3 regions of the Pseudarthrobacter cellobiosi genome follow, and region 3 is predicted to be linked to each of the others. Evidence: predicted binding sites of a transcription regulator. Region 3 holds the regulator's gene; each other region holds the start of a gene.
The links. The regulator LexA, encoded in region 3, represses DNA repair genes until DNA is damaged. The targets are predictions, from matches to a motif close to TCGAACANNTGTTCGA.
Positions count from the first base shown of each region.

Region 1: the regulator LexA is predicted to act here: its motif matches at 2,336-2,351, upstream of NG701_RS05215 (LexA family protein).
Region 2: the regulator LexA is predicted to act here: its motif matches at 2,354-2,369, upstream of NG701_RS03505 (shikimate dehydrogenase).

Region 1 covers NZ_JAMXBK010000019.1:101,353-105,358, reverse strand. The annotation lists gene NG701_RS21340 (DUF4357 domain-containing protein) at 1-185, shown strand, start outside; gene NG701_RS05220 (DNA cytosine methyltransferase) at 219-1,850, opposite strand; gene NG701_RS05215 (LexA family protein) at 2,365-2,796, shown strand; gene NG701_RS05210 (Y-family DNA polymerase) at 2,789-4,006, shown strand, end outside.
Region 2 covers NZ_JAMXBK010000017.1:125,756-129,761, reverse strand. The annotation lists gene NG701_RS03515 (MFS transporter) at 1-1,283, opposite strand, end outside; gene NG701_RS03510 (IclR family transcriptional regulator) at 1,517-2,332, shown strand; gene NG701_RS03505 (shikimate dehydrogenase) at 2,469-3,350, shown strand; gene NG701_RS03500 (bifunctional sugar phosphate isomerase/epimerase/4-hydroxyphenylpyruvate dioxygenase family protein) at 3,350-4,006, shown strand, end outside.
Region 3 covers NZ_JAMXBK010000018.1:44,026-48,031, forward strand. The annotation lists gene NG701_RS03930 (histidinol-phosphate transaminase) at 1-967, opposite strand, end outside; gene NG701_RS03935 (LysM peptidoglycan-binding domain-containing protein) at 1,046-1,486, opposite strand; gene lexA (transcriptional repressor LexA) at 1,836-2,582, shown strand; gene NG701_RS03945 (ATP-dependent DNA helicase) at 2,657-4,006, opposite strand, start outside.

The DNA of each region.
Region 1 (4,006 bases), on a different contig from region 3:
TGATTGACACGGACTCACTGCACTATGTGCGCGGACAACTTATCCTCACAGAACACGTGTACTTCGATTCCCCGTCCATGGCCGCATGTGTACTCACAGGTTCGACGTCCAATGGGCGTCATCTCTGGAAGACGCTAAACGGGGAACCAATCAGCGTTCTTCCTGGCTACTCAGACTATGCGTAGATAGCCTCCACGAGGGTGAAGCGATCCGCACGCCTAGGAAGCTGAAACAGCCACTTCGCTTGCTCGGGTGCCAGCGGCAACATATTCATTCGTCAGCTGGCCGCCATCCGCGGCCATATTTTGGGCTGCGTCACACAATGACTGGCTGTCTATGGTCTCATCGAGCACGGCCGCTGGGATGCGAAGTGTCGCTGCAACTTTCTCGGCGATTTGCGCCGCCAAAAGTGGAGGCACGGCGTTCCCGACCTGATGGTACTGCTGAGTCCGGGAGCCAGTAAAAAAATAGTTATCCGGAAACGTCTGCAACCGAGCAGCCTCCCGGACTGTCAGACTTCGCATTTGGCTCGGGTCTGGGTGGATATAGTAATGACCGTCCTTTGCGATGTGAGATACGACTGTCGTGGACGGCTTATCGGCCAACTGCACTCGGAATCTGTCAACGAATGGCGTGTTGGCCTTTCCGATGTTCTTGTGCTCTGGCTGCAAGCTGCCCGGCAGGTCATCCAGCTTCGGGGCCCGCCCTAGCCGCGCCGCCTCCGCCGCGAGAAAACCGTATCTCTTAATGTCTTCTGACATATGCGACCTGGTGTGATGAAGCGTTACACCGCCCACTTGCGGATCCAGTATCCACTTCTGATACGCGGACTCCGGCGCCGGCGCAACGTAATTGCCTAGGAACGGTCCACCCGGGATCAACTTCGTTGGTTTGACTAGCGCTGGTTCGGCGACGAATCCACGGCCGAGAATGGCAGTGACTTCGTGCGTCAATATTGTCCACGCCAGCGGGCTGTCTTCTCGAGCGGGAGAGATCGTTGAACGAAGAGATGGGAGGTCACTGATCGCGTCGCTTACGGTTACCTGGTCCTTAGGTTCCAAGAAGACTCGTGACGTCCGCTCCAACGCATCAGCACGGATCCCCAGAAGTATGACCCGATGGCGCTTCTGCGGGATCCCATAATCCTCTGCGTGGATGACGAAATCCCTTGGGTTCAGTTGACCAACGGGCTCATCGACAACAAGCGAACGAACCTCATATTCGACTCCCGGCGATGGCTCGGAAAGATCACTCATGATGAGATCGAAAGTCTGGTCGCCTTTGTTCGTTGAGGAAAGTAGGCCTTTGACGTTTTCCATCACAAAAACGGTCGGACGGAATTTTTCGATGATGTGAAGGTATTCCTTGTAGAGGAAATGCTTGTGATCGTTCTCAAACTCTTCGTCGTGTTTCCGCCTAGAGCGTCCGGCCAAGGAGTAAGCCTGACATGGAGGGCCCCCGATGAGTACCCAGTCATCTGTCGGAGAATCCAAGGACTCCGCCAAGGCGTTTCGGATGGTCCCGTCTACCAATGTCCGGTTATCTTCACCCAACTCGACGAGGTGGACTTCACTCCTCGCGCGGGCCAGCGCATCGCTGACTACGGGATCCGTCGAAAAATCCTCCCAGGGCAACTCCCCCTGGATGTACCTGTAGTAAGCCGAAGGTACTCCTGCCCCCCGTTTCATTATTCGGTAGGCAGTCCGAAGAAGCAGCGTTCCGTGAGCGTACTTGTTCATCTCAAAGGATGCGACTGTTGTGAAGACTGGGCGCCCGTCCTGCTCGCCGACGCTAGAGAACCCTTCGTTCAGGCCGCCGGGTCCGGCAAAGAGGTCAACTATCGGAATCATGGGCGCTGCTTTCAAAGTCAATCTCGCAAATATCTGTTCCTAAGTTACCAGGCAACGGCCGAAAGCCTTGTATCAGCACCAAGCTGGCATGCCGCGACGGAAGGTGGGCTCACGGCCTGCTTTTGACCGCTAACGGGGTCGTTGAAGGCTCGTGCAGTAAGCCAAGATGGCCATCGGTCCTGAATGACGGACACGGCCCTGCTGAGGAACTCCATGCTGGGGTGCCGCCGAACAGCCCGGATCCCTGCAGGCGAGCCTACGGCGAACATCCCCAAATGGTCGCTATCGCCGGCATCGACTCGATCGCCGGATCAAGCGGCTGCCCCGTTCGCTTCCTATCACTGCTCGCACGAGGACCTCACGGCCGGGTCGGATTCGCAGGAGCCGTCCGTGGCGCCCACTGCGGACCGTACTTCCGCTTTCTCACTGCTTGAGCGTGCGCAAAGTCGAACGAATGTCCGTCCTCACGAGTACACTGAAATAAATCGAACATATATTCGAATAAGGGTGTGTTGTGGGCGTTATTGTCGGTCCCCGCGTGATAGATGCGGGCGTGTCTTTGTTGTCGGTGCTGATCTCACCGGTGCCGGTGGCTGCTGGATTCCCGTCGCCGGCGCAGGACTATTTTGACGGCCGGATTGACCTGAACGTGCACCTGATCAAGGACATCACCAGCACGTATGTGGTGAGGGTGTCCGGGGACTCGATGGAAGGCGCCGGGATCAGCGACGGCGATGAACTGATCGTGAACCGGGCGCTGGAGCCGCGTGACGGGTGTGTGGTCGTCGCGGTCCTGGACGGGGAACTGACCATCAAGCGGCTGCGCATCACGCCAACCGGCGTGGTGCTACAGGCAGAGAATCCCGCCTACGCGGACATACGGGTACCGGCGCTCTCGGACCTGGTCATTTGGGGCGTGGCCACCAGGTGCCTTCACCATGTCTAGGCCGGCTGTGATGCGGAGGATGCAGCAGATCGCGCACGTGGACGTGAACTGCTTCTACGCGTCCGCGGAGCGGGCCTTCGACCCGTCTCTGGAGGGCCGGCCCGTGATTGTGCTGTCCAATAACGATGGCTGCGCCGTCACTCGCTCCCCTGAGGCCAAGGCCCTGGGCATCCCCATGGGCGAACCGTGGTTCAAGATCGCACCCCGGGCCAAGGAATGGGGACTCGTCGCGCTCTCCAGCAACTACGAGCTCTACGGGGACATCAGCGCCCGCGTGATGGAGCTCCTGGGCCGGTACTCGGCCTGGTTGGAGGTCTACAGCATCGATGAGGCCTTCCTCGGCGTCAAGGGAACCCCCGACGAACTCCTCACGCTCGGCCGGGCCATGAAGACGGCTGTCCGGCGGAACGTCGGCGTGCCCGTCTGCGTCGGGATCGCCGGCACCAAGACCCTGGCGAAGCTGGCGAACAAGTGGGCCAAGAACAACCCCGGCTTCGGCGGGGTCTGCCACTGGGACTCCGTCCCAGCCGCTGAGCGGGATTCCCTGATGGGGCGCCTGTCTGTGGTGGAGATCTGGGGCGTCGCGACCCGGCTGACCAAACGCCTGAACGTGATGGGTATTTTTTCGATTCTGGATTTGTCCCGGGCGGATCCGGTCATGATCCGGGACCGGTTCTCCGTGGTCATGATGCGCACCGTCCTGGAACTGCAGGGCACACCCTGCATCCCGATGGAGGAAGAACGGATCGGGAGGGACCAGCTGATCTTCTCCCGCTCCTTCGCCGCCCCCATCACCACCGCCGCCGGGATCCGGCAGGTTATGAGTGTGTACGGGCAGCAGGCCTCCGCCCGGCTGGCCAAACACGGTCTGCAGGCCAAAGTCCTCACCGCGTTCGCCGGCACCTCACACTTCAACCCCAAAGACACCTCCTACCCCTCCGTCTGCATCCCGCTGCCGATGCCCACCGCGGACCCGGTGATCCTGACCAAGGCCGCCCACGCCCTCCTCCCCTACATCAACGAGGGTGTCAGATACGCCCGTGCCGGGATCATGGTCACCGACCTCCGCCGCACCGGCAACCAGGCACCCCTTGCCCTGTTCGAGAACCCGCACGAGGAACGCCACGTCGGAACCCTCCTCGAAGACGTCACCCGCCGCTACGGCCGCGGCTCCATCGGCCTCGGCCACGCCGGCATCCGCGGCGGACCG
Region 2 (4,006 bases), on a different contig from region 3:
GTTTCCTTGGCCGTCAGGGCGGAGATGGCCGAGATGCCGCAGATGACGGCGGTGAAGATGCTGATCTGGACCCAGCCGCCGGGCCTGATGCCGCCCATGGCTGCCACGATGGCCGGGGCGAAGCCTGCCATCAGGAAGCCCAGCTGGGTACCGATCGCCAGGCCGGAGAACCGGACCCTGGTGCTGAACATTTCGGAGTAGAAGGACGGCCAGACGGCGTTTGAGGCTGCGTAGCCGAAGGAGAAGAAGCCGATCGCTGCGAGGAACATCAGCGGGATGCTGCCGGATTCCAGGCTGAGCAGGAACACCGGGGTGAGGATGGCGCTGGCCACGGCGCCGTAGATGAAGACTGGCTTGCGGCCGATCCGGTCCGCGAGCTTGCCGAACAAAGGCTGGGTACCCAGTGCCACCAGGTTGGCGCCGACTACCAGCCAGAGCGTGGTGGTGCCGTCCACCCCTGCCACGGTCTTGGCGTAGGTGATGGCCAGGGTGCCGAACACAGTGGAGACTGCGGCGATGAAAGCGCAGCAGACCACGCGGAGCACATCGCGCCAGTGGTCCTTGAGGAGGTCGGCAACGGGCAGCTTGGAAATCTGGGCGGTCTTCTGGGCTTCCGCGAAGGCCGGCGGTTCGTGCAGCGTGCGGCGGATGAAGAATGCCACCAGCACTACCACTGCGCTGAGCCAGAACGGAATGCGCCAGCCGATGCCGTACTTGATCTCGTCCGGAAGGGCCAGTACGGGGATGAAGACCAGCGCGGCGAGGATCTGTCCGCCCTGGGTGCCGGTGAGGGTCCAGGAGGTGAAGAAGGCGCGGCGGTTGTCCGGTGCGTGTTCCAGTGTCATGGACGAGGCGCCGGCCTGCTCACCTGCGGCGGAGAGGCCCTGGCACAGCCGGGCCAGCACCAGCAGGGCCGGAGCCCACCAGCCCACGGTGTTGAAGTCGGGGAGGCAGCCGATCAGGAACGTCGAGGCACCCATCAGCAGCAACGTGAACATGAGGACCTTCCGCCTGCCCACGCGGTCACCGAAGTGGCCCAGGATGACGGCGCCGAAGGGCCGCGCCACGTAGGCAAAGCCGAAAGTGGCGAAGGACATAACGGCCGCGTTGGCCCCGGCGTCCGGGAAGAACACCGTAGGGAAGATCAGGGCGGCCGCGGAACCGAAGATGAAGAAGTCGTAGTATTCGACGGCGCTGCCCAGGAAGCTGGCGAGGGCTGCTTTCTTTGGCGTCCCTGCCGGGGCAACAGTGCCCGGCCCGGCGGACGGAAGTGTCTGGCTCATGGAGTTCCTTAGATGTGACGACATTGTCGCGGATGGATCTGGAGGGTCGCAGCCGCAGCTGCCTGAGTGGAGGCTTGGTGCGGTGCGGCTGGAGTCCGTTGAAAGACCCGGACGAGTAGCCACATGGTGGGAGCTACTTGTGCGATATAGCAATGATGGCTGTGAGCGCAGTCACTTGTCAAGAAAATAATCACCATCTAGAAATAGTTGCCACGATGTGGCAATATCGACCTATGAGTGTGAATCAAACCACAGCGCCCAATGACGTCGCCGCTGAGCCAAAGACGCCCAAGGGTGACCGTACGGACATGGTGGGCAAGGCCCTGGGCCTGCTGGTCCTCCTGGGTGACGAGCCGCGTGGCGCCAGCGCCGCGGAGATCTCGCGCCGCGCCGACCTCCCCTTCAGCACCACCTACCGCCTGCTGGGATCCCTGACGCGGGACGGATTTGTGGACTATGAGCCGGACGGCCGCCGCTACCACCTGGGCCTGCGGATCTTCCAGCTGGGACAGCGGGTCTCCAACCATCACGGATTTGCCGGCACGGCACTGCCGGTCCTGCGCCGCGTGACCGAGCAGACGGGGGAGGCTACCATCCTCAGCGTCCGCGACGGCCACCATCACCTCACCGTCAACAAGGTGGACGGATCGCAGACCTTCCGTGTCACCAGCGATCCCGGGCATCTGGGCGCCCTGCATGCTACAGCCGTGGGCAAGGCGCTGGTGGCTTTTGCCGAGGATGCGGAGCGTGAAGCGTTGATTGAGGAGCTCGAGCTGGAACCCCTCACCGAACACACCATCACTGACCGTGCCGCTTTCCGCGCCGAAATCGAGAAGGTGCGCCGGCAGGGGTATGCCGTGATGGACGAGGAGAACGAGAGCGGCATGCGCGCCGTGGCCGTGCCGCTGCTCAATTCGCAGGGTCACGCCTTCGCCTCCCTGGCCACCGCCGTTCCCGTGTTCCGCCTCAGCATCGAAGCCTTGCTGGCCCATGTGCCCCTGCTGCAGGACGCCGCGGCCGAGCTGGCCGCGCGCTTGCCGCAACGGTAAAAACTCGAAGATGTTCGTATGTAGAACATGCGTGCGAGAAGTGAACAAGTGTTGTACTGTAATCCCTATCACCCGACCGCCGCGGACGCCTTGAGCGCCGCCGCCCGCCGGGTGCCGTATCAAAGGAGCTGCCCGGATGAGCAATCGAACTGAGTCCTACCTTGTGGGACTGGTCGGCGACGGCGTTATGCCGTCCCTCACTCCCCCCATGCACGAACGCGAAGGCGATGTGCAGGGCCTGCGCTACCTCTACCGCCCCATTGACCTGCTGGAGCTCGGACTTTCCGGCGACGCCGTGGGGGACCTGCTCAAGAGTGCCCGCAGCCTGGGCTTCAACGGCCTGAACATCACCCATCCGTGCAAGCAGCTTGTGCTGGCGCACCTGGATGAGGTCTCGCCGGATGCCCTCAGGCTCGGCGCCGTCAACACCGTCGTCATCGAGGATGGCCGTTTCATCGGCCACAACACCGACTTCTCCGGCTTCGCCGCCGCGCTCGCCTCCGGCCTCCGGGGCGCACGGCTGGACCGCGTCGTCCAGCTTGGCGCGGGAGGTGCCGGTTCCGCCGTCGCCTACGCCCTGCTCACCGCCGGCGTGAAGGCGCTGGACCTGGTGGACGTGGACCCCGCCCGCTGCGCGGCACGCGCCGCAGAGCTGGCCGGCTTCTTCCCGGGCAGCACCGTCACAGCTCGCACGACGGTGGAGCTGCCGCAGCTGATGCCGCTGGCCGACGGTCTGGTGCACTGCACGCCCGTGGGCATGGCCGCCCACCCGGGCGTCCCGCTGGACCTGGACCTGCTGGAAACGCGGCACTGGGTGGCGGACATCGTCTACCGGCCCATCGAAACGGAGCTGGTCCTGGGAGCCCGCGCCAAGGGCTGCGAGGTCCTGGACGGCGGCCGCATGGCCGTAGGGCAGGCGGCGGATTCCTTCCGGATTTTCACCGGGCTGGACGCCGACGCGGACCGCATGCGCAGCCATTTCCTGGAGCTCGTAGCCAAGGAAGAGGTGGCGGCCTGATGCGCACCGGAATCGCCACAGTCTGCCTCTCCGGCACCCTGAAGGAAAAGATGCAGGCCTGCGCCATCGCCGGCTTTGACGGGATCGAAATCTTCGAGCAGGACCTGGTTACGTCGCCGCTCACCCCCGAGGACGTCCGCAAGATGGCCGCCGACCTTGGCCTCACGCTGGATCTTTACCAGCCGTTCCGCGACTTCGACAGCGTGTCCGACGACCTCCTGGCCGCCAACCTCCGGCGCGCCGAAGCCAAATTCAAGCTCATGGCGCGGCTGGGCATGGACACCATCCTGGTCTGCTCCAACGTGGCCACCGCCAGCATCGACAGCGACGACCTCCGGGTGGAACAGCTCGACAAACTGGCGGCGCTGGCGGGGGACCACGGCGTCAAGGTTGCCTACGAAGCCCTGGCCTGGGGCAAGTACGTCAACGACTACGAGCACGCTCACAAGCTCGTGGAAGCCGTGGACCACCCCAGCCTGGGCACCTGCCTGGATTCCTTCCACATCCTGTCCCGCACCTGGGACACCGCCCCCATCGAGGCCTTCAACCCGGACAAGATCTTCTTCGTCCAGGTGGCAGACGCCCCCAAGCTCTCCATGGATGTCCTCTCCTGGAGCCGGCACTACCGCGTTTTCCCGGGCGAGGGCCAGTTCGAG
Region 3 (4,006 bases):
CGTCATGCGGGCTGTCGAGGCCGCCGAAGAAGACATAGTTCGAATCGGAGGCGGCAGGTTTGAGTCCCATTCGCGTGAGTTCCGAGACGATGCGGTCGCGCTGCTCCTTGATGTCCTCGACGTCGGCCATCAGCGCAGTGCGGTGCTGCAGGGCGGCGAGGGCTGTTGCCTGGGTGATGGCCGAAAGGTGGTACGGCAGCCGGACCAGGCGCAGTGCGTCCGTGACTTCAGGAGCGGCGGCCATGTAGCCCAGGCGGGCGCCCGCGAGGGCGAACGCCTTGCTCATGGTGCGGGACACAATGAGGCGCTCCCGGCCGGGCAGCAACGTAAGGGCGCTCGGCGTTCCGTCGTGGGCGAACTCGTGGTAGGCCTCGTCAACGATGACGATGGTATGGCTGGCCTCGCCGGCCTCGTAGACGGCCTCCACGACGTCCAGGCCCAGCCCAGTGCCGGTGGGATTGTTCGGCGAGCAGAGGAAAACGATGTTGGGCTGAAGCTCTTTGACCTGCAACGCGGCCGACTCGGCACTGAGCCCGTAATCGTCGGCCCGCTGCCCGACGATGTACCCGGTGTCCGTGCCGCTGGCCAGGAGCGGATACATGGAGTACGTGGGCGGGAATCCCAGGGCCGTCCGCCCGGGTCCGCCGAAGGCCTGGAGAATCTGCTGGAGGACCTCGTTGGACCCGTTGGCCGCCCAGATGTTGGTGGCATCCAGACCGTGGCCGAGATATTCGGCCAGCGCTTCCCGGAGTTCGGTGAACTCACGGTCCGGGTAGCGGTTGAGGCCCGCCGCGGCTTCCGTCACGGCCACGCTGATCGCGGCCCGGACGTCCGCCGGGACGCCATGGGTGTTTTCGTTGACGTTCAGCAGGATAGGTACATCCAACTGCGGGGCACCGTACGGGGTCAGTCCGCGGAGGTTGGTCCGGAGGGGAAGTCTGTTCAGACGCTCTAGCTGGTCATTCACCTGAACAGTTTAGGTCCGAAGCAGACGGCCGGAAAATGTGACGGCCTGCGGCGGCACACGCCCGAGCCCGCAGGCTCTTTACCTGGTGGGGACGAAGAGCTGCTGTCCGGGGACAACGCCGCCGGCGGAAAGGTTGTTCAACTGGGCAATATCCGCGATGACATCACGGGGATCACGCTCGGGCGCAACGGTACTGGCGATGGCCCAGAGTGACTGGCCGGCCTGCACCGTGACCGAGACTGTTGGCGTTAGCGACAGGTCGGCGGCAGAATCGGCGGCCTTTGCCGGGGCGTTGAGGAAACCTGCCAGGGAAAGCAGGATTGCGGCAAGAATCACCAGCGGGATGCCGATGAAGACAATCCGGCCCCTGCGGGTCAGGCGCAGCGGCGGCAACGGTTCCCTGCGCTGCCTTGGCGCCGAACCCGACGTCGAAACGGGTGCGGACCACTGCCGCGAGGTGAGGTCCTGCACGGAAATGAACTGCGGACGCGAGTCCTGCGAAGCAGATAAAGCTGACATGAAATGAGCCCTCCTGGACCATACTGTGCTGCCCGGCGCGCCCTCCGCGTCCACTTGCCGGTACCGGCCTGAGCCGTCCATAAATTCGAATATTCGAATCCGCAAGCAACGAGTAGAACACATGTTCGAACTTTGCTTCTTCATTTTTAGCACTTATCAACGAATATTGTCGAGACTCGCTAGAACAAATGTTTGAAAAAGCCCTGTGGCTGGCCTACGTTTGGATGAAAGAACAACCACCTCTGTAGTTGATCAGCAGGGTCTGACAATCAACTCCGACACCAGCCCCGGGGCGTTCCAGGCACCAGCGGCCGGAGCGGAGCCGGGCAACCGAAAGGCATTGGCGAACATGGCAGCACCAGCCGCCGAGGGCAAGGCGACACCGCAGCGCCGCCAACCCCCACGGACTCCCAAGGGGCTCACCGCCCGCCAAAAGAAGATCCTTGAAACCATCCAGCGCTCGGTGAATGAAAACGGCTATCCGCCGTCGATGCGTGAAATCGGTGACACCGTGGGCCTGGCGAGTTTGTCGAGCGTGACCCACCAGCTCTCGCAACTGGAGAAGCTGGGATACCTTCGCCGGGACCCCAAGCGTCCGCGCGCCATGGAAGTCCTGATGCCGTTGACGCTTGACGGCGGGTCCCCTAAGGCGAACGGGACAACCAAGCCCTCAGTCCTGCACGGCATCGGCGGGACGGTCACCGAACTTCCCTCTGCCATGGACACCGCGATGGTGCCGTTGGTGGGCCGGATCGCGGCCGGCGGGCCCATCCTTGCTGATCAGGTTGTGGAAGACGTGATGCCCCTGCCTCGGCAGCTCGTGGGCCAAGGTGAGCTCTTTATGCTGCGCGTGGCTGGCGACTCCATGGTGGACGCTGCCATCTGCGACGGCGACTGGGTAGTGGTCCGACGGCAGGCAGACGCCTCCAACGGCGATATTGTCGCGGCACTGCTGGACGACGAAGCCACCGTCAAGACCTTCCGCCAGCGCGATGGCCACACGTGGCTGTTGCCGCAGAACACCCAGTACGAGCCCATCCTGGGCGATCACGCCACGATCATGGGCAAGGTCGTCTCGGTACTGCGGTCGCTATAGGATGCCAGCTGGCGCTTCACGCGCTGGCTAGGACGGGCTCTGGCTTGTAGGACCCGCGCAGGGTCCGCGCTCAGTCAGGCGCCTTTCCCGGCCAGCCTTTCCAGCGCTGCGAACGCTGTCTTCCGGTCCGTGGTGGGCCAGAACGGCGGCAGCGCGGCGCGGAGGAATCCGGCGTAGCGCTCGGTGGCAAGCCGGGAATCAAGCACGGCCACCACGCCTTTGTCTCCGGTGGAACGGATCAGCCTTCCCGCGCCCTGGGCCAGGCGGATGGCCGCGTGGGTCGCCGATACCGCCATAAAGCCGTTTCCGCCGGCCTGCGCAACGGCGCGGGACCGTGCGGTCATCAACGGATCATCCGGCCGCGGGAACGGAATGCGGTCAATCACCACAAGCCGGCATGATCCGCCCGGAACATCAACACCCTGCCACAGGGACATGGTGCCGAACAGGCAGGTATCTGGCTCGTCCGCGAACTGCTTCACCAGTGCCGTCATGGTGGAGTCGCCTTGGCAGAGAATGCTGAGGCCGAGCCGGGGACGCATCGCCTCCGCGGCTTCCTCAGCGGCACGCCGCGACGAAAACAGGCACAGGGCGCCGCCGCCGGACGCCCGGATCAGCGCCTCAAGTTCATCGAGGGCCTCCGGCGACGCCCCGCGGCCTGGCTTGGGGAGGTGCCCCGCGACGTAGAGGATCCCCTGTTTGGGATAGTCAAAGGGTGACCCGACGTCTATCCCGGTCCAGCTCGGTGCGCCCTCCCCCACCAGCCCCAAACCGCCGGCGGCCGGTTCAAAGGCTGAGCCGATGGCAAGCGTCGCTGAGGTCAGCACCACGGTGTGGCCGGCAAACAGCCCTTCGCGGAGCTTGCCGGCAACGCTGAGCGGCGCGATGTTGATCAAGGCCGGCGCAGACTCGTCGGGCTGCGCATAGCCCTGTTGCGGGTCGAAGGAACTTGCCCGGGAAAACCACACTACTTCACGGTTTTCCCGGGCCACGATCAGCCGTTCACACAGTTCGAGGATCAGCATCAGGCGTGAGCGCGCTAGTTGCCGCCCGCCGTCGGCCGTTTGGCTGCCGTCACCCTTGGAGTCGGACAGGGCAGCGCGGCAGGCCTCACGCAGCTGGTCCACGCAGTCCAGCTGTTCGTCGTTGAGGCCATTCGGGAGCAGCCCGTTGGGCACGCCGGCCAAGGCGAGTTCCAGGTTGGCGGCAGCTGCGTTGAGGGCATCCACAGTGATGGCCGTGTGTTTCCGAGCGCCCGACGCCGCAGCGTGGACCATTGCCACGGAGAGTTGCCCCGATACCGCACCGGTGACCCGGTCCTGCAGTTCGTGGGCCTCGTCCACCACCACAACGTCGTATTCGGGAAGCACTGCCAGGCCTTCAAAGGCGCTGACAGCGAGCATGGCATGGTTGGTGACCACAAC